3 regions of the Micromonospora sp. TSRI0369 genome follow, and region 1 is predicted to be linked to each of the others. Evidence: riboswitches for the same ligand, from Rfam matches in the RefSeq annotation. Region 1 holds a riboswitch; each other region holds the start of a gene.
The links. A riboswitch is a leader RNA that binds a small molecule or an ion and turns the genes downstream of it on or off. The one in region 1 is predicted to bind cobalamin.
Positions count from the first base shown of each region.

Region 2: another riboswitch for cobalamin. It lies ahead of AMK25_RS11235 (acyl-CoA thioesterase); the one in region 1 lies ahead of AMK25_RS06110 (CbtB domain-containing protein).
Region 3: another riboswitch for cobalamin. It lies ahead of AMK25_RS11220 (ribonucleoside-diphosphate reductase subunit alpha); the one in region 1 lies ahead of AMK25_RS06110 (CbtB domain-containing protein).

Region 1 is NZ_LIVU01000002.1:174,062-178,088, forward strand. Features, by position in the region: gene AMK25_RS32635 (hypothetical protein) at 401-808, shown strand; partial or broken gene AMK25_RS32640 (nucleotide-binding protein) at 766-960, shown strand; gene AMK25_RS06100 (cobalt-precorrin-6A reductase) at 1,092-1,820, shown strand; gene AMK25_RS06105 (CbtA family protein) at 1,843-2,625, opposite strand; gene AMK25_RS06110 (CbtB domain-containing protein) at 2,737-2,946, opposite strand; adenosylcobalamin (AdoCbl) riboswitch at 2,945-3,085, opposite strand; gene cobA (uroporphyrinogen-III C-methyltransferase) at 3,085-4,027, opposite strand, start outside.
Region 2 is NZ_LIVU01000003.1:540,079-544,105, forward strand. Features, by position in the region: gene AMK25_RS11225 (PrsW family intramembrane metalloprotease) at 1-337, shown strand, start outside; gene AMK25_RS11230 (LysE family translocator) at 366-851, opposite strand; gene AMK25_RS11235 (acyl-CoA thioesterase) at 855-1,367, opposite strand; cobalamin riboswitch at 1,498-1,705, opposite strand; gene AMK25_RS11240 (copper resistance CopC family protein) at 1,956-2,594, opposite strand; gene AMK25_RS11245 (Dyp-type peroxidase) at 2,628-3,830, opposite strand; gene AMK25_RS11250 (copper chaperone PCu(A)C) at 3,857-4,027, opposite strand, start outside.
Region 3 is NZ_LIVU01000003.1:535,877-539,903, forward strand. Features, by position in the region: gene AMK25_RS11215 (ribonucleotide-diphosphate reductase subunit beta) at 1-879, opposite strand, end outside; gene AMK25_RS11220 (ribonucleoside-diphosphate reductase subunit alpha) at 870-3,266, opposite strand; cobalamin riboswitch at 3,382-3,592, opposite strand; gene AMK25_RS11225 (PrsW family intramembrane metalloprotease) at 3,712-4,027, shown strand, end outside.

The sequences.
Region 1 (4,027 bases):
TCATGTTCTGCGACACCGTCGTCGTGCTGCACCACGGCCGGGTCGTCGCCGCGGGACCACCCGCACGGGTGCTCACCCCGGCGCTGCTCGCCGACGTGTACGGCGTCGACGCAGACGTGCGGGTTCACGACGGGCGGACCGTCATTGAGTTCCGGCCGCCGTCATGACCCGGCACGTGCTGCCGGTGCCCGGTCGGTCACCCACCACGCTGGCCACGACACGATCCACCAGCTCGCCGAGCAGATGGCCGCGCGTCTGGGCGTATTCGTGCACAGGTGTTTCCTCGACGGCGCGAAACCGTTTGCTGCACGCGGCGCTCGACGCGGCCACCGGTTCACTGGTCGGACGTGACCCGGCGGTTCGACGCGCCCCGCGCCGGCAACCCGATCATCCTGGCACGATGACCGAGGCCGGCGCTGGGCCGGCGTTCCTCGCGGCGCAGCAGGCGGCGGGAGTCATTGCGGCCAGACACCGCGGTGCCTTCGCCGGCGCCGAGGAACTGCTGGGCGCCATCGGCGACGAGACCGTGCGCACCCGGGTTTCATGCTGCTCGCCGAACTCGCCCTTGGCCCTGGTCCAGTCACAGACAGGGCAGAGCATGGACGAACTCGTCCATGAGGTCACGTTGCTGATGGCCGAAGTGGTGGGCAGCGTCGGACACCAGCCCGGGCTGGACCTCGCCCACGCCGAGCCCGGCGGTCCGGCGGATGGACAGCAGGCGATACTGGGGCGGTGGAAGGACAGGCTCGCCGAACCGGGCGGCTCATGGTGGCGGGCACGACGTCGGACGCGGGCAAGAGCCGGGTGACGACCGCGTTGTGCCGGGCGTTCGCACGGCGCGGTGTTCGGGTCGCTCCGTTCAAGGCACGGAACATGGCGAACAATTCGATGGCGTGTGCGGGTGGGGCGGAGATCGGCCATGCTCAGTGGGTGCAGGCGCTGGCGGCGGGCGCAGAGCCGGCCCGGCAGGCCCGGCTGGATCTGCTCGCCGACCTGGCGGAGAAACACCTGGAGGTCGACGCGCTGCTGAACCTAGCCGAGCGGGGCGCTCCCGCGGCGCCGGTGATCGGACCCTACGCGTGAGGATTCTCGTGCTCGGTGGGACGGGCGAGGCCCGCGCGCTGGCGGCCTCGCTCGTCGACGACGGTGCCGTGGTCGTGACCTCACTGGCGGGGCGGGTCGCGCGTCCCCGGCTGCCGGTGGGGCAGGTCCGCGTCGGTGGCTTCGGCGGGATCGCAGGACTGGCCGCGTACCTGGCGGAGACCCGGGTGCGTGCCGTGGTCGACGCGACGCACCCGTTCGCGGAGAAGATCAGCGCCAACGCGGCGGCGGCGTGCCCGGCCGCCGGGGTTCCCCTGCTCCGTTTGGAACGGCCCGGCTGGGCCGCTCGCCCCGAGGCGTCGGCCTGGTACTGGGCCGGTGACCACAGTGAAGCTGCCCGGGTGGCGGCCGGTCTGGGCGACCGGCCGTTCCTCACCGTCGGACGGCAGTCGCTGGCGCACTTCGTCGAACCGTTGCGCCGGCACGCGTGCCTGGTTCGCGTGGTGGACGAGCCCGACATCGTCCTGCCGGTGTCGTGGAAGCTGCTGCGCAGCCGCGGTCCCTACACCCTCGCGCACGAGCGGGAGGTGATGGCGGGCACGGACGTTCTAGTTACCAAGGACTCCGGCGGTGACCACACGGTCGCGAAGCTGGAGGTCGCCGCCGAGCGGGCGATGCCGGTCGTGATCGTGCGCCGCGCCGGGCCGCCGGCCGGAGTGCCGCTGGTCCGTGACGTGGACGCCGCCCTGGCGTGGGTGCGGGCGTTGCCCGCACCCTGACGCGAGGTTCAGCCGGGAAGGTTCAGAGCGTGGCCGCCAGCTCCTGGCGGCGCAGCCGCTCGGCGGCACGGTCCGCGTCGCGTCCGACCAGACCGGTCAGCACTGCACCCAGGACCGCCCAAGTCGCGGCCAGGGTCGTGATCGACGAGATGCGGAAGTACCAGAGTGTGTCGGCCGGGAAGCCGCCGACCTCGTTGACCGTCGGCAGCAGAGCCCCGGCGACCACGACGACCACGAGATAGGCGCCGGCACCGGCCAGCACCGCCGAGTATGCGCCCAGCTGGGGCAGCAGACGCCGGGCCAGGACCACGGCGCCGATCGCGGCGGCCAGGCTCAGTGCCCAGAACCCGAAGTACAGCGCGGTCCGCTCGTTGATCGTGTCACCGGAGCCGACCGCCGGTGGTGTGGCGGGGTACTTGAGGAACGGCACGAGGGCGGTGGCGACGAAACCGACGGCGGCGACCACCGCGGTGCTGGCCCGTGCGGACAGGGAGCCCAGACGCCCGGCGGCGAAGGCGGCAGCGAGCGCGGTCGCTCCACCGAGGACGACGCCTACCAGGATGGTGCCCAGTGCCAGGCCCCCGGTGGACTGGGTGCCACGCGAGACTTCGGCCTCCTCCTCATCGTGGCTGTGAGACTGCTCGGCGGTGGCATTGTCGTGCGGGTGCTCGGCGGCACCGGCTTCCTCCAGGGCGATGGCTGCATCGACCTGGGGTTCGGCGACGACGTAGGAGACGAGGAAGGCCGCGAAACCGGCGATGAGCCCGGCCAACAGCCCGTGAACGAGAAAAGTGCGAGGGGTCATCAAGGGTCCGTTCGGGAGCCGGCCGCGGGCAGCACGAAACGCCCGCAGCGCCGGTGACGAGGAAAGACGAAAACTCCGGCCGGGCCGGGCGGACTGCCGCGTGGCGTGGTGTCAGTGGCAGGGGAAGCCCAGCACGTGCCGTGCGTCGTGCGTCAGCTCGTGGATGAAGGTGCCCTCGAAGACGGAGAAAGCTCCCTGCTCGGCGCCCACGAAATACAGGACGACGGCGGTGACCAGCGCGAAGAACAGCGCCCAGGGGGCGAGCGCGCGAACGGGAATGGTGGGAAGAACGGCCGGAATGGCCGTGGTCGCCTGAGGCATGACACTCCTTGGGATGCTGCGTCCCGTCGATGGGTGGTCGACCTGGCTGGAGGGTCTGGCTTCGCCGCGAGCGGCGTCACAGTAGCGCGACTGCGCCGGATTCACACCGGCTTCCTTCAGCAGGGTGGCACGACCATATCAGGTATCGGAGCAACGCGACGCTGTCGCGACTGCCTGCACGGCGGCCGGTCCGAGGGCGACGACGTGGCCGATCACCGTTACGGCGGGCGCGCCGATGCCGGCCTCGGCGGTGTCGGCGACGACGTCGGCGAGGGTACTGCGCAGCACCCGCTGGCCGGCCGAGGCGGCGTCCGCGACGACGGCGCATGGTGTGTTCCGGTCGAGACCGGCGGCGACGAGCGCGTCGGCGATGGCCGCGAGGTTGCGCATGCCCATCAGCACCACGAGGGTGGTGCCGGTGCGGGCGAGGGCGGCGTAGTCGATCGACGAGTCGGGATGGCCGGGCGGTACGTGGCCGGAGATGACGGTGAAGCCTTGCACGAGTCCGCGGTGGGTGACCGGGATGCCGGCCAGCTCCGGGGCCGCGATGCTGGAGGTCACGCCGGGTATCACGGTGGTGGGGACGCCGGCTTCGGCGCACGCGGTGACTTCCTCGAAGCCGCGGCCGAAGACGTACGAGTCGCCGCCCTTGAACCGCACAACGTGCCGTCCGGCGCGGGCGTGCTCGACAAGCAGCGCGTTGATCTGTTCCTGGCTCGTGCTCCGCCCGTACGGGATCTTGGTGACGTCGATGATCTCGGCATCCGGGCGCGCCCACTTCAGGGCCTCCCACGGGGCGAGCCGGTCGGTGAGGATCACGTCGGCCTGCTTGACGGCCGCGCGTCCGGCGACGGTGACCAGCCCTGGATCGCCCGGGCCGGCGCCGACCAGCGTGACGTGTCCGGCCGTTCGGACCGCTGCCGGCGCCCCGGCCTCCGAGGGTGCGACGGTACGCAGCACGACGTCGAACCGGCTCTCGTCGACCGGGGTGGTGACCCAGGTCAGGCGCCCGCGGAGGGCGAGGTCCTCCAGCGCGGCGCACACGGCCGGCGCGGCGACGGTGACCAGGGCGCGCCTGTGC
Region 2 (4,027 bases), on a different contig from region 1:
CGCGGTCGAGCGGACGCTGCTGGTACGCGGTCTCACCGCGCCCGCCGCGCACCTGGCCTGGACCGGGCTGACCGCCGCCGCGTTGTTCACCTTCGCCGCCGCGCCCGGCGGCCGGAAGCTGGCGGCGTTCCTGCTCACCTTTGCCGCCGCCGTCACGCTGCACACCTGCTGGGACACGTTCGGCACGCAGCCCGCGTACCTGTTCATCGGCGGCGTGTCGCTGGGCTGGGTGCTGCTGCGCCTGCACCTGGACCGCGAGCGGCCGGCCGCCCCGCCCCGGGCGCCGGAGCATGATCCTCACCAGCTCGCCGAGGTGGCGGGGTCGGAGCCCTCCTGATGCCGCCACCCCAGCGTGCTGAAGTCGATCAAGCGGCCTGACCCGTCCCGCCGAGCAGCAACAATTGTGCCGCGACCGGGCCCGCGTCGGGCCGGACGAACTGCGGCAGGAACGCCACGCTGAACAGGATCATCTTCGGGCTGAGCAGGTTCGTGAGCAGCCCGCGCCGGAACGCCCGCCCGGCGCCGCCGTCCGGCCCACCGCCCGCCGGACCGGTACGGCCCCTGCCGCGCAGCGCCCGCACCCCGAGCACGATCAGGTACGCCGCCCCGGCCCACCGGATCGCGGTGAACAGCACCGGGGACGCGGCGATCACCGTGGCGAGCCCGGCCACCACGGCGGCGACGTGCACCGCCTCCCCGGCGGCGACCCCGAGCGCCGCCACCGCCCCGGCCCGCGCGCCGTACCTGGTGGCGTTGGCGAGCACGAACATCATGTCCGGCCCGGGGGTGAGCATGAGCACCACGATCGCGGCCAGGTAACCCGCGAGCGTGGTGGCCGACAGTCCGAGCACGCCTCAGCCCTCCTCGACGCCGTCGAGCAGCGCCCGGCGCAGCGCCAGCCGGTGTTCGCGCCGGATCTGCGCCTCCCGGTAGCGCCGCCGGTCGCCGTCGGTGCCGGGCAGCAGCGGCGGCACCGGCCGGGGCTGGCCCTCGTCGTCCACCGCCACCATCACCAGGTGCGCTGTCGCCACGTCCACCGGTGGCACCGCACGGTCCCAGCGGTCCGCGCTGACCTTCACGGCCACCTCCATCGAGCTGCGGCCGGCCCAGGTGATCCGGGCGTCCACGTGGACCACGTCGCCGACGCGTACCGCGCGCAGGAAGGCCGTCTCGTCGATCGCGGCGGTGACGGCCGGTCCGTCGGAGTGGCGGGCGGCGACCACCCCGGCGACCGAGTCGATCAGGTTGAGGATCCGGCCGCCGTGCACCGTACCCATGAGGTTGGTGTGGTGCTGGTCCATGATCTGCGACAGGGTCAGGTGCGAGGCCGACGGTGGTCGGCCGGTGAGGGTGATGGCATCGGTCATCGTGCGGTTCCGTCCTACGCAGAAGCGGACCGCCGACCGGACGGGGTGTGCACGTCGAGGCACGCCGACGGCTCCCGCCCGGCGTGTCACCCGCCCGACCCACCCGCGAGGTCGACGGCAGCGCGCACCGGTGGTACGCGCGACGCGGGCAGGTCTTCGGACTCGCGGGCCTGACACGAGGTCGCCTACTGGCCGTCGCTTCCCAGGCCGGTGGCCCAGTGCTGTTGACGGCGGTCGTTCCCACTCACCGCTGCGGGGCAGTCCCGGACTTCCACCGGGTTCCCTCTTACGACACCCGGCCGTCGCCGACCGGGTGAACCAGCGCTGCCGGCAGCCTAACCCAGCCCCGACCCGCCCTCGCCGGGACCCGCGTTCCGCCCTGCCCCGCAGTGCCCCCGCCCGTCCCACTCCGGCGCACCCGTTGCCGGCCCGCAGGCGCAGTCCGCATAGCAGGACGGCTCTCTCGCCTGTCAGGAAGGCCCGAGATCTTGGAAGGAATGCGCCCCTATGGGGGCCGTTTCGTACCAAGATCTCCGGGCGGACCAGCGTAAGCGGGTGACGGGTCAGCCCGCGTCGGCGGGTGATGCGTCAGGAAGGGCGGCGACGGCGCAGCAACAGTGCGACCACGGCGGCTGCTGCCACCGCGGCGGCCGCTCCGCCGACCAGGAGTCCCACCGGCAGACCGCCGTCGTCGGCGCCCGTCGAGGCGTCGGCGCTCGCCGGAGAGGCGTCCGCACCTGCCGAAGCGCCTGCCGGAGCGCCCGCCGAAGCGCCTGCCGACGTGCCAGCCGGAGCGGATGTGCCCGCCGAAGCGTCTGCGGTCGGTGACGGGACGGCCGCCGGGGGAGCGGCCGGGTCGGCGACAGTGAAGCGGTACGAGCCCTGGACCGGGTGGCCGTCGCGGGAGACCACCCGGTAGGCGACCGTGTAGGTGCCGTTGCCCAGCGGCTCCTCGATCGTCACCGTGCCGGTGGCGCCGTCCACGGCGGGCGCGCTGGCGGGCACCGGACGCTCGGCGGCGTCGCGCAGCGTGATGGTGGTGAAGGCCGGGTTCAGCCGTTGCATGAACCGCAGCGTCACCTGCGTGGGCGCGGTGGTGAGCCGGGCGTCGCGCGCCGGTGTGGCCTCCTGCAGCGAGTTGTGCGCCGCGGCGGGCGTGGCCGGGACCAGCAGCAGCGCCGCGGTGAACAGCGCGGCGAGGAGTGCGGGGACGGTACGGGTACGCATGGCGCGCCTTCCTGGTCGTGGTCAGCGTCGTGGTCAGCCGAGCAACTGCTGGCCGATCCAGCCGCCCTCGGGGCAGCCGGGCGGTACGGCGAACGCGGCGGAGCCGATCGGGGTGGTCCACTCGTTGAGCAGGTCCTGTTCGGCCAGCCGCCGCTGGATGGGCAGGAACTGCCGGGCGATGTCGGCCTGGTACGCGGCGAAGACGAGCCCGCTGTCCGCGTGTCCCTCGGCGGTCGGCGCGCCGTCGTAGTTGTAGGGCCGGCGCAGGATCTTCTGCCGGTCGTCGGTGACGCGTGCCCGGGTCAGGTGCGAGAAGTCGGGGATCACGGTGAGCCCGTCCGGCCCGAGCGCGGCGAAGTCCGGCTCGTCGTGCTCCGCCTGGCCGGTGAGAGGCGCGCCGGTGTCGAGGCGCCGCCCCACCGCGAGTTCCCGGTCGGCGCGGCCGAGCAGGTCCCAGGTCTCCAGGTTCATGCTGATCCGGCGTACCACCAGGGCGGTGGAGTCGCGCAGCCAGTCCGGTCCGTCGCTCACCCAGACGGCGGTGTCGGCCGGTGCGCCGGGCTTCGGGTTGGCGGTGCCGTCGAGCTGGCCGAACAGGTTGCGCTGGGTGCGCCCCGGTTCGGCGCCGGCGGCCCGGCGGAAGCCCTGCTGCACCCAGCGGACGGTGGCGAACGGGCGGCTGTCCTTGGTCAGGACCCGCTGGGCGTGGGCGACGGTGAGCGGGTCGTCGGCGCAGATCTGCAGCAGCAGGTCCCCGCCGGACCAGCGCGGCTGCAACCGGTCGATGCGGAACGCCGGCAGGTCCGCCACCGACGCGGGCCGCCGGTCGTCGAGCCCGGCGGCGGTGTAGAGCCCGGGACCGAAGCCGAACGTGACCGTCAGCCGGGCCGGGAGCAGGCCCAGTTCCGGTTCGGTGTCGGCGAGCGCCGGGCGGCCCTGGGTGAGGCGGGCGGCGTCGTCGGAGAGCAGCCGCAGCATCCGGCCGAGCGCGGCCCGGTCGGTGCCCGGGCGCAGCGTGAACGCGACGAACGCGGCGTGTGCCTGCGGCTCGGTGGTGACACCCGACTGGCGCGCGCCGTGGAACGGCTCGACAGCGCTGCCGACGTGGGCCACCGGAGCGGGTTCGGCTGCGCGTACCCCGGGATCGCCGGAACGGGCGGCGGCGAGCGCGCCGGCGCCGGCCAGTGCGCCCCCGGCGGCGACCGCGCCGCCGGTGAGCAGGCCACGCCGGCTCATCCGGCGGGCGGGTGCGGTGGTCTCGGTCATGACGCTTCAGTGGCGCCGTGTCCGGGCGCGTACGACTCCTGGGCGCCGGTGAACGGCTTCGCCACGGCGGTGAACGTCTGGGTGCGGCCGTCGGCGAAGGTGAGCGTGATGTCGAGCTGGTCACCGGGGCGCACGGGCCGGGTCAGGTCCATCAGCATGAGGTGGTC
Region 3 (4,027 bases), on a different contig from region 1:
CACGGCGAGGCGGCGGTCGGCCACGTGCTGGAGATACTCGCGCATGTCCGCCAGCGACATCCCCGGCACGCCCTGGCCCAGCAGGTCCTCGGCGAAGCTCACCTCGCACTCCACCGCCTCGGCCAGCATCTCCTTCACCTGCCGCTCCATCTCGGCGTCGAACAGGTCCGGCTCCTCGGCCCGTACGGTCTCCACCACGTCGAACGCGAACGCCATGTGCATCGACTCGTCCCGGAACACCCAGTTGGTGCCGGAGGCCAGCCCGTTGAGCAGGCCCCGGGAGCGCAGGAAGTAGACGTAGGCGAACGCGCCGTAGAAGAACAGGCCCTCGATGCAGGCGGCGAAGCAGATCAGGTTGAGCAGGAACGCCCGCCGGTCGTCGCGGGTCCGGAGTTCCCGCAGCTCGAAGATCGAGTCGATCCACCGGAAGCAGAACTCCGCCTTGCGGGCGATCGACGGGATGTTCTCCACCGCCGCGAACGCGGCGAACCGCTCCTTCTCGTCCGGCACGTACGTGTCCAGCAGGTTCAGGTAGAACTGGACGTGCACCGCCTCCTCGAACAGCTGCCGGGACAGGTAGAGCCGGCCCTCCGGGGAGTTGACGTGCTGGTAGAGGTTGAGCACCAGGTTGTTGGCCACGATCGTGTCGCCGGTGGCGAAGAACGCCACGAGCCGCGACACCAGATGCCGTTCGGCCGCCGACAGCTTCGCCAGGTCGGCCAGGTCCGAGTGCAGGTCCACCTCCTCCACCGTCCAGGTGTTCTTGATCGCGTCCTTGAACCGGTCGAAGAAGCGCGGGTAGCGCATCGGCCGCAGGGTCAGGTCCATGCCGGGGTCGAGCAGCATGTGCCGGGTCGGCGCGGTGGTGGTCACTGGCATGCCTCGCAGCTCTCGGGGTTCTCCAGGGAACAGGCCAGCGCCTCGTCGTCACTCACGGCGGAAACCACGCCGGAGACCGGGGCGAGCACCGGCGCGACGGTGGCCTGCTGGATGCGGGTGGCGGGACGGGATCGCAGGTAGTACGTGGTCTTCAGCCCGGCCTTCCAGGCGTACAGGTACATCGAGGAGAGCTTGCCGATGGTCGGCGCGCTCAGGAACAGGTTCAGCGACTGGGACTGGTCGACGAACGGCGCCCGCGCGGCGGCCAGGTCGATCAGCGCCCGCTGCGGCAGCTCCCAGGCGGTGCGGAACAGCTCCCGCACCGGCGCGGGCAGCTCGGTGATGTCCTGCACCGAGCCCTCGGCCCGCTTGATCCGGTCGCGGACCTGCGGCGTCCACAGCCCGCGGGCCTTCAGCTCCCGCACCAGGTACGTGTTGACCTGGAGGAACTCCCCGGACATGGTCTCGCGCTTGAACAGGTTGGACACCTGCGGCTCGACACACTCGTAGCAGCCGGCGATGGAGGCGATGGTGGCGGTCGGCGCGATCGCCACCAGCAGCGAGTTGCGCAGCCCGTGCGCGGCGATCCGCTCCCGCAGCGCCGCCCACCGCCCGGCCTGCGCCGGCTCCGCGCCCCACAGGTCCGGGTGCAGGTCACCCTTGGCGGCCCGGGTTTGCGGGTACGCCGGATGCGGCCCGAACCGCTCGGCCAGCCCGGCGGAGGTCTCCAGCGCGGTCAGCAGGATCTCCTCCTGCACCCGGGTGGACAGCTCCTTCGCCTCGGCGGAGTCGAACGGCAGGCGCAGCGTGAAGAACGCGTCCTGCAGGCCCATCAGGCCGAGCCCGACCGGCCGCCAGCGCGGGTTGGACGCCGCCGCCTGCTCGGCCGGGTAGTAGTTGATGTCGATCACCCGATCGAGGAAGACCACTGCCGTGCGTACCGTGGCGCGCAGCCGCTCCCAGTCCACGCCGTCGGCGGTGACGTGCGCGCCGAGATTCACCGAGCCGAGGTTGCACACGGCGGTCTCGGCGTCGTCGTTGACCTCCAGGATCTCCGTGCACAGGTTGGACAGGTGGATGACGTTGCCCGGCTCACCGGTCTGGTTGGACAGCCGGTTCGCGGCGTCCTTGAACGTCATCCAGCCGTTGCCGGTCTGCGCCAGCGTGCGCATCATCCGCCCGTACAGGTCCCGGGCCCGTACCGTGCGCACCGCGTTCTTCTCGGCCGCCCGGTACGCGGCGTCGAACGCCTCCCCGTACAGGTCGGGCAGCTCCGGGGCGTCCGACGGGTCGACCAGCGACCACTCGCCGTCGGCCTCGACCCGGCGCATGAACTCGTCCGGGATCCAGTTGGCCAGGTTGAGGTTGTGCGTACGCCGCGACTCCTCGCCGGTGTTGTCCCGCAGCTCCAGGAACTCCTCCACGTCCGGGTGCCACGGCTCCAGGTAGACGCAGGCCGCGCCCTTGCGCCGGCCGCCCTGGTTGACCGCCGCCACCCCGGCGTCGAGCGTCTTGAGGAACGGCACGATGCCGTTGGAGCGCCCGTTGGTGCCCCGGATCAGCGCGCCCCGGCCGCGCACCCGCGACCAGGAGATGCCGATGCCGCCGGAGAACTTCGACAGCTTCGCCACCTGGTGGTAACGCTCGTAGATCGAGTCCAGCTCGTCGCGCGGCGAGTCGACCAGGAAGCACGACGACATCTGGGTGTGCCGGGTGCCGGAGTTGAACAGCGTGGGGGAGCTGGGCAGATAGGCCAGGCTGGACATCAGCCGGTAGAAGCCGACCGCCTCGCCCGGGGTGCGGGACAGCCCGCAGGCCACCCGCAGCAGCCAGTACTGCGGCGTCTCCACCACCAGCCGGGACTGCGGGTGCCGCAGCAGGTAGCGGTCCGCCACCGTCCGCAGCCCGAAGTACTCGAACCGGAGGTCACCGGCCGGGTCCACGGCGTCGTCGAGCTTGCGGGCGTGGCGCGAGACGAACGCGGCGGTCTCGTCGCCGATCAGGCCCAGCCCGTGCGCGTACGCGATCGACTGGCTGAAGCTCGCCACCTGCTGCCCGCGTACCTCCTTGTCCACGTACGCGGCCAGCAGCCGCGCCGCGAGCTTCGAGTACTGCGGCTCCTCGCCGATCAGCTCCGCCGCCGTCTGGATCGACAACCGGTCCAGCTCCGCGGTGCTCGCCCCGTCGTAGAGGCCGCTGATCGTCTTCGTGGCCACCCGCAGCGGGTCCACCTCGTCCAGGTCCGCGACCCAGCGCTCGACCGCCCGGACGATCTTGTTGACGTCCACCGGCTCGGTGTCGCCGTCCCGCTTGCGTACCCGCATCGCCAGCCGGCGGGGCTCGGACCCGCCGGCGGTGGACGGGGGATGTTCCTGCACGACAGTCATGACCTCTCCTCGCTGTCACCGTCTGGAGACGGCGGGAGACGCCAACGGGCGCGGCGCACGGCCGGCCCGGCTGCTGGCGTCGGTCGTCCCGCGCGACCTCCGACCGCCGTACGCGGAGGCGCACGGCGCGCTGGCAGGTCTTCGGACTCGCGGGCACGACACGAGGTCGCCTACTGGCCGTCGCTTCCCAGGCCGGTGGCCCAGTGCTGTTGACGGCGGTCGTTCCCACTCACCGCTGCGGGGCAGTCCCGGATTCCCACCGGGTTCCCTCTTGCCTCGGCCCTGCCCGGGAGGGCTCGGCCGAACCAGCTGCGGCACCACCATATATGGCGGTGGGCGATGTCTGGCAACACCAGATGTCGTGTCGGCGTGTCGGATGAATCTCACCGTCCACAGTGCCTACCCCCGATGCCGTCGCTCCCCGCCGGGCGCGATACTGGGCGCTATGGGGAATACCGGACGCCGCTGGGCGTGGGTGGCGGTCCTGCTCGTCGGCGTCGGGCTTCACCTGCTGGTGCTGGAGACGCTGGCCGGCACCGGGACCGTCACGTTCGTGCCGACGCTCATCGTGCTCGGCGCGTCAGTCGCCCCGGCCACGTTCCTGGCCTTCACCCAGGGGCGGCCCGGCCACCGCCGGGTGCCGGGCCCGGTCGTCGGCGTCGCCGCGTTCCTCGGTGGAGTGATCGGCGTCGTCGCCGCCGGCTGGCTGGAGTACGGCACGCTGCACCGGCTCGGAGTCCTGCCGATGGCGTTCGTCGGCC